2 regions of the Spirosoma taeanense genome follow, and region 1 is predicted to be linked to the other one. Evidence: riboswitches for the same ligand, from Rfam matches in the RefSeq annotation. Region 1 holds a riboswitch; the other holds the start of a gene.

Evidence for each region. A riboswitch is a leader RNA that binds a small molecule or an ion and turns the genes downstream of it on or off. The one in region 1 is predicted to bind S-adenosylmethionine.
Region 2: linked by a shared signal. The riboswitch ahead of metH (methionine synthase) and the one ahead of HNV11_RS03890 (O-acetylhomoserine aminocarboxypropyltransferase/cysteine synthase family protein) in region 1 are both predicted to bind S-adenosylmethionine.

What each region holds. Positions count from the first base shown of each region.
Region 1 is NZ_CP053435.1:903,901-910,652, reverse strand. It holds gene HNV11_RS03910 (polysaccharide deacetylase family protein) at 1-71, shown strand, start outside; gene HNV11_RS03905 (glycosyltransferase family 87 protein) at 85-1,254, shown strand; gene HNV11_RS03900 (methyltransferase domain-containing protein) at 1,324-2,025, shown strand; gene HNV11_RS03895 (DUF721 domain-containing protein) at 2,071-2,400, opposite strand; SAM riboswitch class I at 2,593-2,711, shown strand; gene HNV11_RS03890 (O-acetylhomoserine aminocarboxypropyltransferase/cysteine synthase family protein) at 2,931-4,247, shown strand; gene HNV11_RS03885 (homoserine O-acetyltransferase family protein) at 4,312-5,388, shown strand; gene HNV11_RS03880 (GDSL-type esterase/lipase family protein) at 5,457-6,050, shown strand; gene HNV11_RS03875 (esterase family protein) at 6,125-6,752, shown strand, end outside.
Region 2 is NZ_CP053435.1:4,220,829-4,227,580, forward strand. It holds gene HNV11_RS17685 (MFS transporter) at 1-584, opposite strand, end outside; gene metH (methionine synthase) at 748-4,524, opposite strand; SAM riboswitch class I at 4,622-4,727, opposite strand; gene HNV11_RS17695 (SxtJ family membrane protein) at 4,791-5,153, opposite strand; gene HNV11_RS17700 (DUF5989 family protein) at 5,158-5,307, opposite strand; gene HNV11_RS17705 (carbamoyltransferase family protein) at 5,402-6,752, opposite strand, start outside.

The sequences.
Region 1 (6,752 bases):
TACGGTATTTAAAGCCAATGGGCGAATTCAGCACGATGGATGAGTTCGTCGAGCAATTGTCCATTCGCTAACATTTTTTAAAGCATGTCAGCTTTTCCCGGCCAATCCATTTTTAGTAATTACCGGTTTGTTTTCGGCGTTTACGCACTGGCCACGCTCTTTGCCAGCATCAAACTCACCATTCTGTTCAGTTCGAATAACTACAGCATCTTTTATTACTCCCTGTATCACCTGATTGAAGGTAAAAGCCTGTATGCCCTGTATCCAGCTCAGTACAGCGACCATTATCATTACGCGCCAACGTTCGCGGCTTTGTTTGCGCCCATCTTTGCTCTCCCCTACTCGGTTGGCTTATTTCTATGGCAGTTTCTGTTTGCCGGCGTGTGGGTTTACGCCGTTTACCGAATGCCGCTAACCCGACAGCAGAAGGTATTTGCGTACTGGTTCGGATTGCAGGAGTTGTTTACGTCGCTGGTCAATAGCCAGACCAATCCGCTCATAGCCGCCATTCCCCTTTTTGCCTTTCTAAGCTTTGAAAAGAAGCAGCCGCTCTGGGCCGCCTTTTTCATTGTCCTTGGGTTCAACATCAAAATCTACAGTCTGGTCGCAGCCGCTCTGTTTCTGCTGTATCCGCAGAAAAGGCGTTTCCTAGTGTACATGATGTTATGGGGCCTTGTGCTTGGGTTGTTACCCCTGCTTTTTACGTCGCCAGCCGAATTGCTCTATCAATATGAGATGTGGGTGCGGGAACTGCTGTTCAAGTCGAATCACGATAAATGGGCGAATACGTCGATTCACCGGCTTATTCACCTGTTTCTTTCTCCCGACGTGCCGACTGCGGTTATTATCGGCAGTGGAGTGCTGCTGTTCTGTACGGTTTACGTGCATGTCCAGCGGTTCGGGCAACGCGCATTCCGGTTGCTGATGGTAGCCTCCATTCTCATCTTTCAGGTTATTTTCAACCCTGTATCCGAGTCGCCTACGTACATCACGGCCGTTACCGGCGTCCTGATCTGGTGGTTCGTTGGGCCACAGTCAACCCTGGACCGTATACTTCTTATTAGTTGCTTCGTGCTTACGGTTCTTTCCCCCAGCGATTTTTTTCCGGCCGTTCTGCGGGATCAGTGGACGAAGCCCTATGCGCTTAAGGCACTGCCCTGCGTCCTGATCTGGTTCCGGGTGATTTACTTAATGCATGTACGTTCGCCGATAATGCATTCCGTTTCCAAATCGAGTTCCCTGATCAATTCATAAACACATTATCGGCTACGCCATTGGTTTCGAAACGCTATGGCAGCCGATGCATCCATAACTTTAGATAGAATGGCATCCACCTGGCTTGACTTCTGGCAGAAAGAGAATGAGTTTGACGACTCGATGGTAGCAAACTACGCTTATTTTCTGGCCCGGGTCGAGAAATACATTCCGTTATCGGCCAATCAGAAGGTGCTCGACATTGGCTCCGGACCGGGCAATCTGGAAGATGCTTGGCACGACCGCGTGGCCGAAATCCACGGGCTGGATGTTTCAAAACGGTATAACGAGATTGCCCGAGCTAAGCATGTGGCGCACCCCAATGTGTTCTTTCACGATTTGTCTGCGGACGATTATCTAAACTTCAGTCCGGTTGCTGACCAGCGGTTCGACGTTATTATCGTAATGAGCGTGGTGCAGTATTACCGTAATTCGGCAGAGGTCGAGCAATTACTAAATAACATTAAACAAGTAGCCGAGCCCGGTGCCAAAGCGCTGATCTGCGACCTGATTGTGGAGGAGAATATCATTAAAGACATTCTGAGCATTATCGGCAAGTCGTTCCGGCAGGGGCAGTTGCTGTCGATGGTGCGGTTGCTGTTCCGGTTACGGTTTTCGGATTATCACACCGTCCGGAAAGAAAACGGGTTTCTGGTCGTACCGGAACGGGAATGGCTCGCCATTTGCCAGCGGCTGAAATTGAATGCCCGGTTTTTATCGGAGCCAATCACCATGCAGGAAGAGCGCCGGAATCTGCTGATCCAGTTCTGAAGAAACGCGACACATCAGTATTCCTTCGGCCAGGAGACGATGCGTTTAAATAAACACCACGTCGTCGATGACGTCGGTGCCCATATCTTTGTTGACCAACTGAATGAGCTTCTGTTTGGCATTCACCAGTTCGTTGCGGAGGGGCGCCGATGCAATCTCAATGTGCAGTTTGCGATCGCGCACGTAAAGGCGACTGGTACGGGAAGCAATAGCGGGTCCCATCATGCGACCCCAAAACGCTTCAAGATAGGTTTCGTTGAAACGCGTCTGGAGCTGATAATGCTTCAGCAATTGGCCGATGGCGTCTTTAACGGTCGTTATACCGGCTACGCGTGTAGCATTTTCCCGGTTGTAACGGTAGGGCGTGTGGCTCATTGGGTACTGGTCTTAACACAAAGGTAAAAAACGTCTTCACTTCCCCTATATCTGTTTTCGTGATTGGCCGAAAAATTAAGGTAGCGGATAGAAATACCGAGCAGGGTTTGTTTTCCCACCGTTTGGCTGTTATACTTGCGCCATCAAGTCAATTGTTAAGCGCCATTTATTACGTTTCTCTCGGCGCAGATTGATTTATACAGAAGCGGGGAGAGATCAGGCTCTGCGAACCGCTGGCAACCTACCACATGGCAAGGTGCTAACTCCTGCCTAAAGCAACCGCGGTGGCGGATCGTTAGGGACTATAAATCGGTTTATCACATGCTCTACATCTTATGCTGTATGCCCGCGGGGGCTTACTAAAGCGCAGTTCACCCTCATCGCACCCTAAACCGGGAGTGGTTTTCGGGCGTCTGTTGCAGTCGCTGTAACCTTGTTTTCAGTGACAGGTGTTACGCACTGCTACCTTACTCAATCAGTCTAAACCCTACGCACCGCAGCAGCGGCTTTTAACTTTTGACTTCAATCATATGGACTCGCAACTTCATTTTGATACCCTCCAGCTACACGCCGGTCAGGAAACCGACCCAACCACCAACGCGCGGGCTGTCCCCATTTATCAGACTACGTCTTACGTGTTCAATGACTCAGCGCACGGCGCAGACCTGTTCGCCCTGAAAGCTTTCGGGAACATTTATACCCGCATAATGAACCCTACATCCGACGTCTTTGAGAAACGCATGGCGGCTCTCGAAGGTGGGGTGGCGGCCCTTGCCGTTGCCTCCGGGCAGGCGGCTCAATTTATTGCGCTGAGCAATATTCTCAGTGCGGGCGACAATTTTGTGACAACGTCGTTTCTGTACGGCGGTACATATAACCAGTTCAAAGTTTCATTTAAACGCCTGGGGATTGAGGCCCGTTTTGCCGATGGCGACAAACCCGAATCGTTTGCCCGATTGATTGACGACAGAACCAAAGCCATTTATCTCGAAACCATCGGCAATCCGGGTTTTAACATTCCGGACTTCGACGCCATTGCAGCTGTTGCCCGGCAGCATGATCTGCCGCTTATTGTCGACAATACGTTCGGTGCGGGCGGGTACCTGTTCCGGCCCCTTGAACATGGTGCGGCCGTTGTTGTCGAGTCGGCAACAAAATGGATTGGCGGGCACGGCACAAGCATTGGCGGGGTTATTGTGGACGGCGGCAACTACAACTGGGGCAACGGCAAGTTTCCGCAGTTCAGCGAGCCTTCTCCGGGTTACCACGGCATGGTGTTCAGCGATGTGTTCGGTGTTGGCGGACCGTTTGGCAACATTCAGTTCATTATCCGCGCCCGGGTGGAGGGTCTGCGTGACTGGGGCCCGGCCATTAGCCCGTTCAACTCGTTTCTGCTCCTGCAGGGTCTCGAAACACTCTCGCTGCGCGTCGATCGGACGGTGCAGAACGCCCTGGCGCTGGCGCAGTGGCTGGAACAACACGAACAGGTTGAACTGGTTAACTATCCCGGCCTGGAAAGCAGTCCCTACCATGAACTGGCGAAGAAATACCTCAAACGCGGCTTTGGGGGCGTCTTTACGTTCAAAGTGAAGGGTGGTCAGGCAGCGGCCGACCAGTTTGTGAACAGCCTTAAACTAATCAGCCATTTGGCCAATGTTGGCGACTCGAAGACGCTCATTATCCACCCAGCGTCAACGACCCACCAGCAGTTGAGCGAACAGGAGCAGGCGGCTGCGGGCGTTGAGCCGGGGCTCCTGCGTATTTCGGCGGGTATTGAATATATTGATGACATCAAAGCTGACCTCGAACAGGCGTTTGCTCAGATTGCGGAGCCGGTTTTGAATTAGGCGTTTCTGATTTTCGGATCGCAGCTATGGGTTGCGATCCGAAAACCCAAACTGTAAACCAATTTTGAACCTCCAGTACTTCGATTATAAATATTCCTTCCCGCTTGAATCGGGGGCGAGTCTGCCGGGTTTCCGGCTGGCCTATACGACGCGTGGCACACTCAATCGGAACGCCGACACCAACGAACCAACCAACGTTGTCTGGATTTGCCATGCGCTGACGGGTAATGCCGACGCCGGCGACTGGTGGAGCGGTATGGTAGGCCACGGTAAATATTTCGATCCGGAAAAAGACTTTATTGTCTGTGCCAATGTAATTGGGTCCTGTTACGGCTCAACGGGGCCGCTGTCAATCAATCCGGCCACGGGCATCCCCTATCACCACGACTTTCCGGCACTTACCATCCGGGATATGGTAAGTGCAATGGACCTATTACGTCAGGAGTTGAACATTGAGACAATTGATACCTGCATTGGCGGATCAGTCGGGGGCGAGCAGGCCATCGAATGGGCGATCCTGCAGCCGAACCTCATCAAAAACCTGATCCTGATTGCCTCGGGTGCAGTGGCTTCGCCCTGGTGTATTGCGTTCAATGAAGCCCAGCGGATGGCGATTGAAGCCGACCCCACCTGGTGCGAACGACGCGACGACGCGGGTATTGCCGGGATGAAAGCAGCCCGGGCCATGGCCATGATTTCCTACCGTAACTATGACACCTACGGCTTTACCCAGGCCCTGGATAATAACGAGCAGTTGGACGGCTATAAGGCCGCCAGTTACCAGCGTTATCAGGGTGATAAACTGGCCGACCGCTTCAATGCCTTTACGTACTGGACGCTCTCGAAAGTTATGGACTCCCATAACGTGGGCCGCAACCGGGGCAGCATCCTGAACGCGCTGGCTCAGGTTAAGGCCCGAACGCTGGTTGTGGGTATCCGTTCCGACCTGTTATTCCCACCAACAGAGCAGCAGTTTCTGGCCCGCCACATTCCCGACGCTACGTATGAGGAAATTGACTCGCTGTATGGGCACGATGGGTTTTTGATTGAATTCCGGCCGCTGGCGACACTCATTCGGAAGTGGAAGGCCGCAAATACGGCTAAAACAACTGTCGTTGCCTCACTAAAAAGTAATCCGTGAAAACACTGATGGCAGGAACGCTTGTTAATAAGCAGATAAGTTAATTCTATCCACTCAACCAGGTTCGAATGCTTTGGTACGAAGACGAGGTACGACAACTCGAAACAAAACTAAACGCACAATCCCCCGCTACAGATCGGGTCGTCTTTTACGGTAGTTCATCCATCCGGCTCTGGACAAGTCTGGCGCAGGATTTTCCTAACCTCAATACGCTTAATTTAGGCTTTGGCGGTTCAACGCTGGCAGCCTGTGCGTGGTTTTTTAAGCGGCTGGTGGTTCCGGCAGCGCCCCGATCAGTGCTGTTCTACGCAGGCGATAATGACCTTGGCGACGGTCGCCACCCGGAAGAAGTGTATCTATTTTTTCGGGCGGTTGCCGAACAGATGCATCAATTTTTGCCCGGCGTACCTTTGTCGTATCTGACTATTAAAATCAGTCCTGCCCGCTGGCATCTCGCCGACAAGATACGATCAACCAACGCCTTCATTACGGAAGAAATTGCTAAATGCCCGGACTTTAAAACTGTCGATATGACAACGCCCCTGCTGGGTCCGGCCGGGCGGCCCAAAAAAGAGTTTTTTGAGAGCGACGGCCTGCACTTAAGTCCGGCAGGTTATCGGGTCTGGCAGCAGACCCTGAAGGCCCGAAACGATATTTTTTAACGATTTGTTTATCGGATAACTGTATCAGGTTCAACCTAAAGGGCCCATCTTCGTTCATGAATCTTACTCAGACTATGCAGCGCGAGTATCATAGATGGCACAGTCCCAATCTGGGTCGCGACATGGAGCTGCTCGTTTTCGGCCATGCAGGGGCTCGGGTACTGGTCTTCCCTACCCGCCGTGGCCGGTTCTATGATTACGAGAATTTTGGCCTCGTAGCGGCCCTGGCCGACCGGATCGAACAGGGCTGGCTGCAGCTTTTCTGCGTAGACAGTATTGACAGCGAGAGTATTTATAATCGCTACATTGGCCCTTCTGACCGAATCCGGCGACATGGTCAATATGAGCAGTACATTTTGAACGAAGTTCTGCCGCTTTCCCGCCTGAAAAACCCGCAGCCATTTATGATCTCGCACGGGTGCAGCCTGGGTGCTTATCATGCACTGAATATTGCGTTCCGACACCCGCAGTGGTTTGGCAAAGTAGTTGCCCTCAGCGGACGCTACGATCTATCGGCCCCCGTTGCGGAGTTTCCCAGCCTGTTTGATACGTATTACGACGACGACATTTATTTTAACACGCCGAATCACTTTCTGCCCAATCTGGCCGACGGTGCCGTACTTGAACACCTGCGTCGCTTGGACATTGTGCTGACTATTGGGGCCGAAGATCCTTTTCTGGGCAGCAATCTTGCGCTCAGTG
Region 2 (6,752 bases), 2.4 Mb from region 1:
GGCTTGTCGTCCACTAACCGCCACCAGAAAAAAGCCCAGATAACCGCCGGAAGCCCCTCCAGAATAAACATCCAGCGCCAGCCAACCGCTTCGATTAAGTAACCCGACAAAACCGACATCCAGAGAATGGTGGCCGGATTACCAAGAATTAAGAACGTATTGGCCTGCGACCGTTCGGCTTTGGTGAACCACCGACTCAGGAAAAGCAGCATGGCCGGCATGACGGCACTCTCTACCACGCCCAGCGTGAAGCGAATAACAATCAGGGCGTTGACATTGCTGATGATACCGGTTGCCATGGCCAGGCCACCCCATAGAATCAACGACCAGAAGATTAATTTTTTGGCGCTGCGCTTCTCGGCATAGACCGCCCCCGGCACCTGAAAGAAAAAGTAGCCCAGAAAGAACAGCGAGCCTAACAGCGACGACATGGCAGGGGTGATGTTCAGATCCTTCGCCATGCCGCTGGCGGCCCCAAAGCCAAAGTTCGCCCGGTCTAAATACGCCAGGCTATACGTAATGAACGCGATTGGTAACAGTCGGTACCAACGGGATTTTGCAATTGTGTTGTTGCTTGCCTCCATTTATTATTCTGGGCGGTGATAATCGAAACATTATTTCGCCCTGCACAGAAAGACGAACGATGATTGTTCTCTACTGAATTATTTTCGGTTTGCTTCAAAGCAAAAAAACGGCCGTCCAGAGAACAACCGTCTTTTTTTAAGAATGCAGGCATATCTATGCCGACTAGGCATCATAGCTCAGTACCGGCGACAGCCACTTTTCAATCTCCTCAACCGGCCTGTCTTTCCGCTGGGCGTAATCATAAACCTGGTCTTTATTGATCTTGCCAACGGCGAAATACTTCGATTCAGGATGCGAGAAATAGAACCCACTCACCGACGACGCTGGATACATGGCATAACTTTCGGTCAGTTCAATGTCAATCCTGTTCGCATTCAGCAGTTCGAACAGCGTTCCTTTCTCGGTATGATCCGGGCAGGCCGGATAGCCCGGCGCGGGTCGAATCCCCTGATAGTTTTCTTTGATCATGTCTTCGTTTGTCAGGTTTTCATTAGCAGCATAGGGCCAGAACTCTGTACGCACGCGTTCATGCATCCGCTCGGCGAAGGCTTCGGCTAACCGGTCGGCAATGGCTTTGACCATGATGCTGTTGTAATCGTCATGGTCGCGCTCATACTGCTCCAGCAGAGCTTCAATACCAATGCCGGCCGTCACGGCAAACCCACCAATGTAGTCTTCCCGGCCGCTTTCGAGCGGAGCAATGAAGTCTGACAGACAGAAGTTCGGCAGGCCGGGTGCCTTCTGATTCTGCTGCCGCAGGAAGTGCAGCACCGTTTTGGTATCGTAAATCAGCTCACCCGCCGGACTTACGGCCGACTGCGATTCTGCCCGCGATATTTTGTATTCAATATGCCGGTGCGAGCCGTGCCGTTCGCAGGGAATATCCCGAATTTCTTCCTCAAACTCGTGCAGCAGTACGTCGTCGTCGGCCGAGTTGGCAGGGTAAAACCCAACGACGGCTTTTGCCTTCAGAAGTTTTTTGTCAATAATTTCCTGCAACAGTCGGTTGGCATCGTCGAAGAGTTTGCGGGCTTCACTGCCTACGGTAGCATCGTCAAAAATAGCGGGGTATTTCCCACTCAGCTGCCACGTCTGGAAGAAAGGCGTCCAGTCGATGTAGCGGGCCAACTCGGCAATGTCGTAATCCTCAAAGTACCGATTCCCCAGAAACTGAGGCTTGGTCGGCTCGAAGTTACTCCAATCAATAGGGGTGCGATTCGCGCGGGCAGCCTCAAGGGTCAGGCTGGCCTTTTCCTGCCGACGCCGGGCGTGATCATCGCGCAGTTTGGCGTACTCAGCCTTGATCTGTTTAAAAATCTCGTCGCGCGTGGTGGTCTGTTCGCTCGTCAGGCGTCCGGCCACGGGAACGCTGCGGCTGGCGTCGAGTACGTGAATAACTGGCCCCGAATAGTGCGGATCTATCTTCACGGCCGTGTGCATCCGGGAGGTTGTGGCCCCGCCGATCAGCAGCGGCAGCGTAAAGCCCTGCCGCTCCATCTCTTTTGCTACGCCCACCATTTCATCGAGCGAAGGCGTAATCAGTCCGCTCAGACCAATGATATCGACTTGATGCTTCCGGGCTTCGTCCAGAATTTTCTGCGTAGGCACCATCACGCCGAGATCGATGATCTCGTAGTTATTACAGCCCAGCACGACGCCAACAATGTTCTTACCAATGTCGTGTACGTCGCCTTTTACGGTTGCCAGCAGGATTTTCCCCGCCGTAGAGGATTCCCCGTCCGATTTCTCGGCTTCAATAAAGGGCGTCAGGTAGGCCACGGCTTTTTTCATCACCCGCGCCGACTTCACCACTTGCGGCAGGAACATCTTACCCTCGCCGAACAAGTCGCCAACGATGTTCATACCGTCCATCAGTGGCCCTTCAATCACGTGCAGCGGCCGCTCGACCTGCTGCCGGATTTCTTCAACGTCCTGGTCAATATAGTCTGTAATTCCTTTAACGAGCGCGTGTTTCAGCCGTTCGCGGACGGGTTCATTCCGCCAGGCGTCGTCCTGCACTACGGCCTTGCCTTTGGCTTTTACGGTCTCAGCAAACTCAACCAGCCGCTCCGTTGCGTCGGGTCGGCGGTTCAGCAGAACGTCCTCGCAGCGTTCGAGCAGGTCTTTCGGGATGTTGTCATACACCTCCAGCTGACCAGCGTTGACGATGCCCATGTCCAGGCCGGCGCGGATGGCGTGGTAGAGGAAGGCAGAGTGCATAGCTTCCCGCACTACGTCATTCCCACGGAACGAGAACGAAATGTTCGACACCCCCCCACTCACTTTAGCCAGGGGCAGGTTTTTCTTGATCCAGCGGGTAGCGTTAATAAAATCAACGGCGTAATTGTTGTGCTCGTCAATCCCGGTGGCTACAGTCAGGATATTCGGGTCAAAAATGATGTCCTGCGGAGCAAACCTGACCTTATCGACGAGAATCCGGTAAGCTCGTTCGCAGATTTCGATGCGTCGTTCGTAGGAGTCGGCCTGACCCGTTTCGTCAAACGCCATCACGACCGCAGCCGCCCCGTAGCGTTTTACCAGTTGCGCCCGCTCAATAAAAGCCTCCTCTCCCTCCTTCAGCGAAATCGAGTTCACAATCGCCTTTCCCTGCACGCATTTTAGGCCAGCTTCAATGACTTCCCATTTCGAGGAGTCGATCATAATGGGAACGCGGGCAATATCCGGTTCCGATGCAATCAGGTTCAGAAAAGTCGTCATGGCCTCGACCGAGTCGAGCATGCCTTCATCCATGTTGACGTCAATAACCTGCGCGCCCCCTTCAACCTGGCCCCGGGCAATGCTCAGCGCTTCGTCGTAATTGCCTTCTTTGATGAGCCGGGCGAACTTCTTCGAGCCGGTTACGTTCGTGCGCTCCCCAACGTTCAGGAAGTTCGTCTGCTCGGTAATCTTCAGCGGCTCCAGACCGCTCAACTTTTGATACGGTTCGGGCTGAGGCAACGAACGGGGCGGGTATTTGGCTGCGACCTGGGCAATGGCCCGGATATGGTCGGGTGTGGAACCACAGCAGCCCCCCACAATATTGACAAAACTATCGCGGATGAAGCCTTCAATCTGATTGGCCATCATCTCGGGCGTTTCGTCGTACTCCCCAAATTCATTCGGTAGTCCAGCATTTGGATAAGCCGACGTAAAGAACGGGGCTTCTTTGGCAAGCGTCTGAATATATGGCCGCATGGGTTCGGCTCCAAGGGCACAGTTCAGACCCACGCTCAGCAGCGGCAGGTGCGAAACCGAGTAAAGAAAGGCTTCGGTCGTCTGGCCCGAAAGCGTCCGGCCACTGGCGTCGGTAATGGTCCCCGACACCATGATCGGCAGTGGGGTTTTACCCACAAAATATTTATCAATCGCAAACAGAGCGGCTTTGGCGTTGAGCGTATCGAAGATCGTCTCCACCAGCAACAGATCCACCCCTCCTTCGACCAGCCCGGCCACCTGCTCGTAATACGCATCAACCAGTTCATCGAACGTAACGGCGCGATAGGCGGGGTTGTTGACGTCGGGCGAGAGGCTGGCAGTACGGTTGGTTGGCCCCATGGCACCGGCGACAAACCGGGGCTTGTCGGGGTTCTGCTGCGTAAACTCGTCGGCCACCGCCTTTGCCAGCCGGGCCGATTCAAAATTCAGTTCGTAGGCCAGCTTCTCCATACGATAGTCGGCCATGGCAATGGTCGTACCGCTGAAGGTGTTGGTTTCAATGATGTCGGCGCCCGCTTCCAGATACTGCCGGTGAATCTCCTGAATCACCTCAGGCTTGGTCAACGACAACAGGTCGTTGTTGCCTTTCAGATCGTGCGGCCAATCGCGAAAACGCTCTCCCCGATAATCGGCGTCGGTGAGTTGGTAGCGTTGAATCATGGACCCCATGGCCCCGTCGAGGACGAGGATGCGTTCGCGGAGAAGTTCGAATATTGTTTTCAAGTAGTTAGACAGATTATACCGTTGCCTGGTGTTGGGCAGCGTCTTGACCAGTATCGTAAAGCAGGGCTTATGCGCAGAGAGACAGAAGGCAGGCTGTGCGTTATCTGCCCCGGCACCGGGCCGGGAGGAACGTGGCACCTTCACCATCGGGTGGGTTGCCAAGACATCATCGGGTCCAATCCCTCCGTCTTTCTGGATAAGCTACGCAAAGTTAACAAAAAAGGCGTACCGTCCGTTGGCACGCCTTCAATTCGCTATTCGACTGCTTACCAGGTCTGTTCAAGATCGGTTTTTGTGTAGGTATGGTTCCGATCCGTGTAGAATGAACGGGTGTCGCTGCGTTTGATTGCCAGCGGATTTTTAGCCGTCATCCGGTAAAGCAGGGCGATAGGAAACAGGAATACGAAGAACAGCACCGACAGGATAATCTTGCCGTTGATGTTTCCCAGCACCTCCGCCAGCCTGAACCAGATCCGGACGATAAAATCACCCGCCACCGGAATAAAGACACTCAGCAAGCCTACCCCGATAGCTCCATAAAGCCACCAGGACGATTTAAACACAAAATAGAGCACCAGCAGCCCCGTCACGATAACCAACTGAGCTTTGGCTTTGTCAGCAGCATCCATTCCGTTAAAACAAGGTGTAAATGAAAGGCGCTACGGCCGAACCACCGCCGATAACAATCAGAATACCGATGAGGAGCAACAGAATGATAATGGGTGCCAGCCACCATTTTTTACGTTGCTGCAGAAAGTGGAAAATGTCCTGTAAGAATTCCATGATCGTGTTGTGGTTGAAGGTTAACTAGCAAAAGTTTTACGTTAAACTAATTTATGGTTAATAAATATCTCAACTGCCTCAGTTGATTAACCGGTTAATCCAGAACAAACTCTTCTTTCCAATTGTCTTTTTCCTGCCACTGAGGCTGCTTCCGTTTGTCGAACAGGTAATTGCCAACAACCAGATAGTCCATTTCGGTGCGCATAAAGCACCGATAGGCATCATCCGGCGTACAGACGATCGGCTCACCCCGTACGTTAAAACTGGTGTTGACAATAACACCGTAACCCGTCAATTTTTTAAACGCATCAATCAGCTGATAATAGCGTGGGTTGGTGTCTTCATGCACGGTCTGGATACGGGCCGAGAAATCGATATGCGTAATCGAAGGCAGATCCGACCGCTGGTAATACAGCTTTTCACGCAACGGGAAACGGGCGTAATCGGCCGGTAGCGGAGCCCGCCGACTTTCAGTAACGGGATGCACCAGCAGCATGTAGGGCGACGTACCGTCGTATTCGAAATACTCGGCGCAGTCTTCGGCCAGCACCGAGGGCGCAAACGGCCGGAACGATTCCCGGTATTTGATTTTCAGGTTCAGCTTCTTCTGCATCTCGGCATTACGTGGATCGCCCAGAATACTGCGTCCGCCCAGTGCCCGGGGACCAAACTCCATACGGCCCTGCACCCAGCCTACAACGTTCCCATCGGCCAGCAACTGGGCCGTTTGCTTGCTCAGCTCGCCAAAATCGGCGAAGTGCGTCGCAACGGCTTTATACTTTACCACCATCAGTTCAACGTCCAGGTCGGAGAACGTCGGACCGAGGTAGGAGCCGCGCATGGCGTCGCGTTCGGTCGTTACCCGGCGCTCCTGATCGAAATAAATATGATAGGCTGCCAGAGCCGCCCCCAGCGCCCCGCCCGCATCGCCCGCTGCGGGTTGAATGAACAGCTTGTTGAAAATACCCGCTTTCTGCAGTTTTCCGTTGGAGACGCAGTTCAGCGCCACGCCCCCGGCCAGCACCAGCGCATCGGCGTTGGTCAGGCGTTTGGCCTCGCGGGCCATGTTCAGCACAGCCTCTTCGGTCAGGTACTGAATGGCCAGGCCCAGATTGCAGTGATGCGGCTGCAGTTCATCGTCAGGCTGCCGCTTCGGGAAACCAAACAGAGCGGCCCATTTTTCTTCGTTCACCATCGTTAGCCCGGTGGCGTAGTCGAAATACGTCTGATTGAGCCAGATCGACCCATCCTCGCGCAGATCGACCAGTTGTTCTTTGATGATCGCCAGATACCGGGCTACCTCAGGCGCGTGCGGATCGCCATACGGGGCCAGCCCCATCAACTTATACTCGCCCGAGTTGACCCGGAAACCCAGAAAATAGGTGAACGCAGAATATAACAGCCCCAGCGAATGCGGAAACCGCAGTTCTTTCAGTATGGTGATT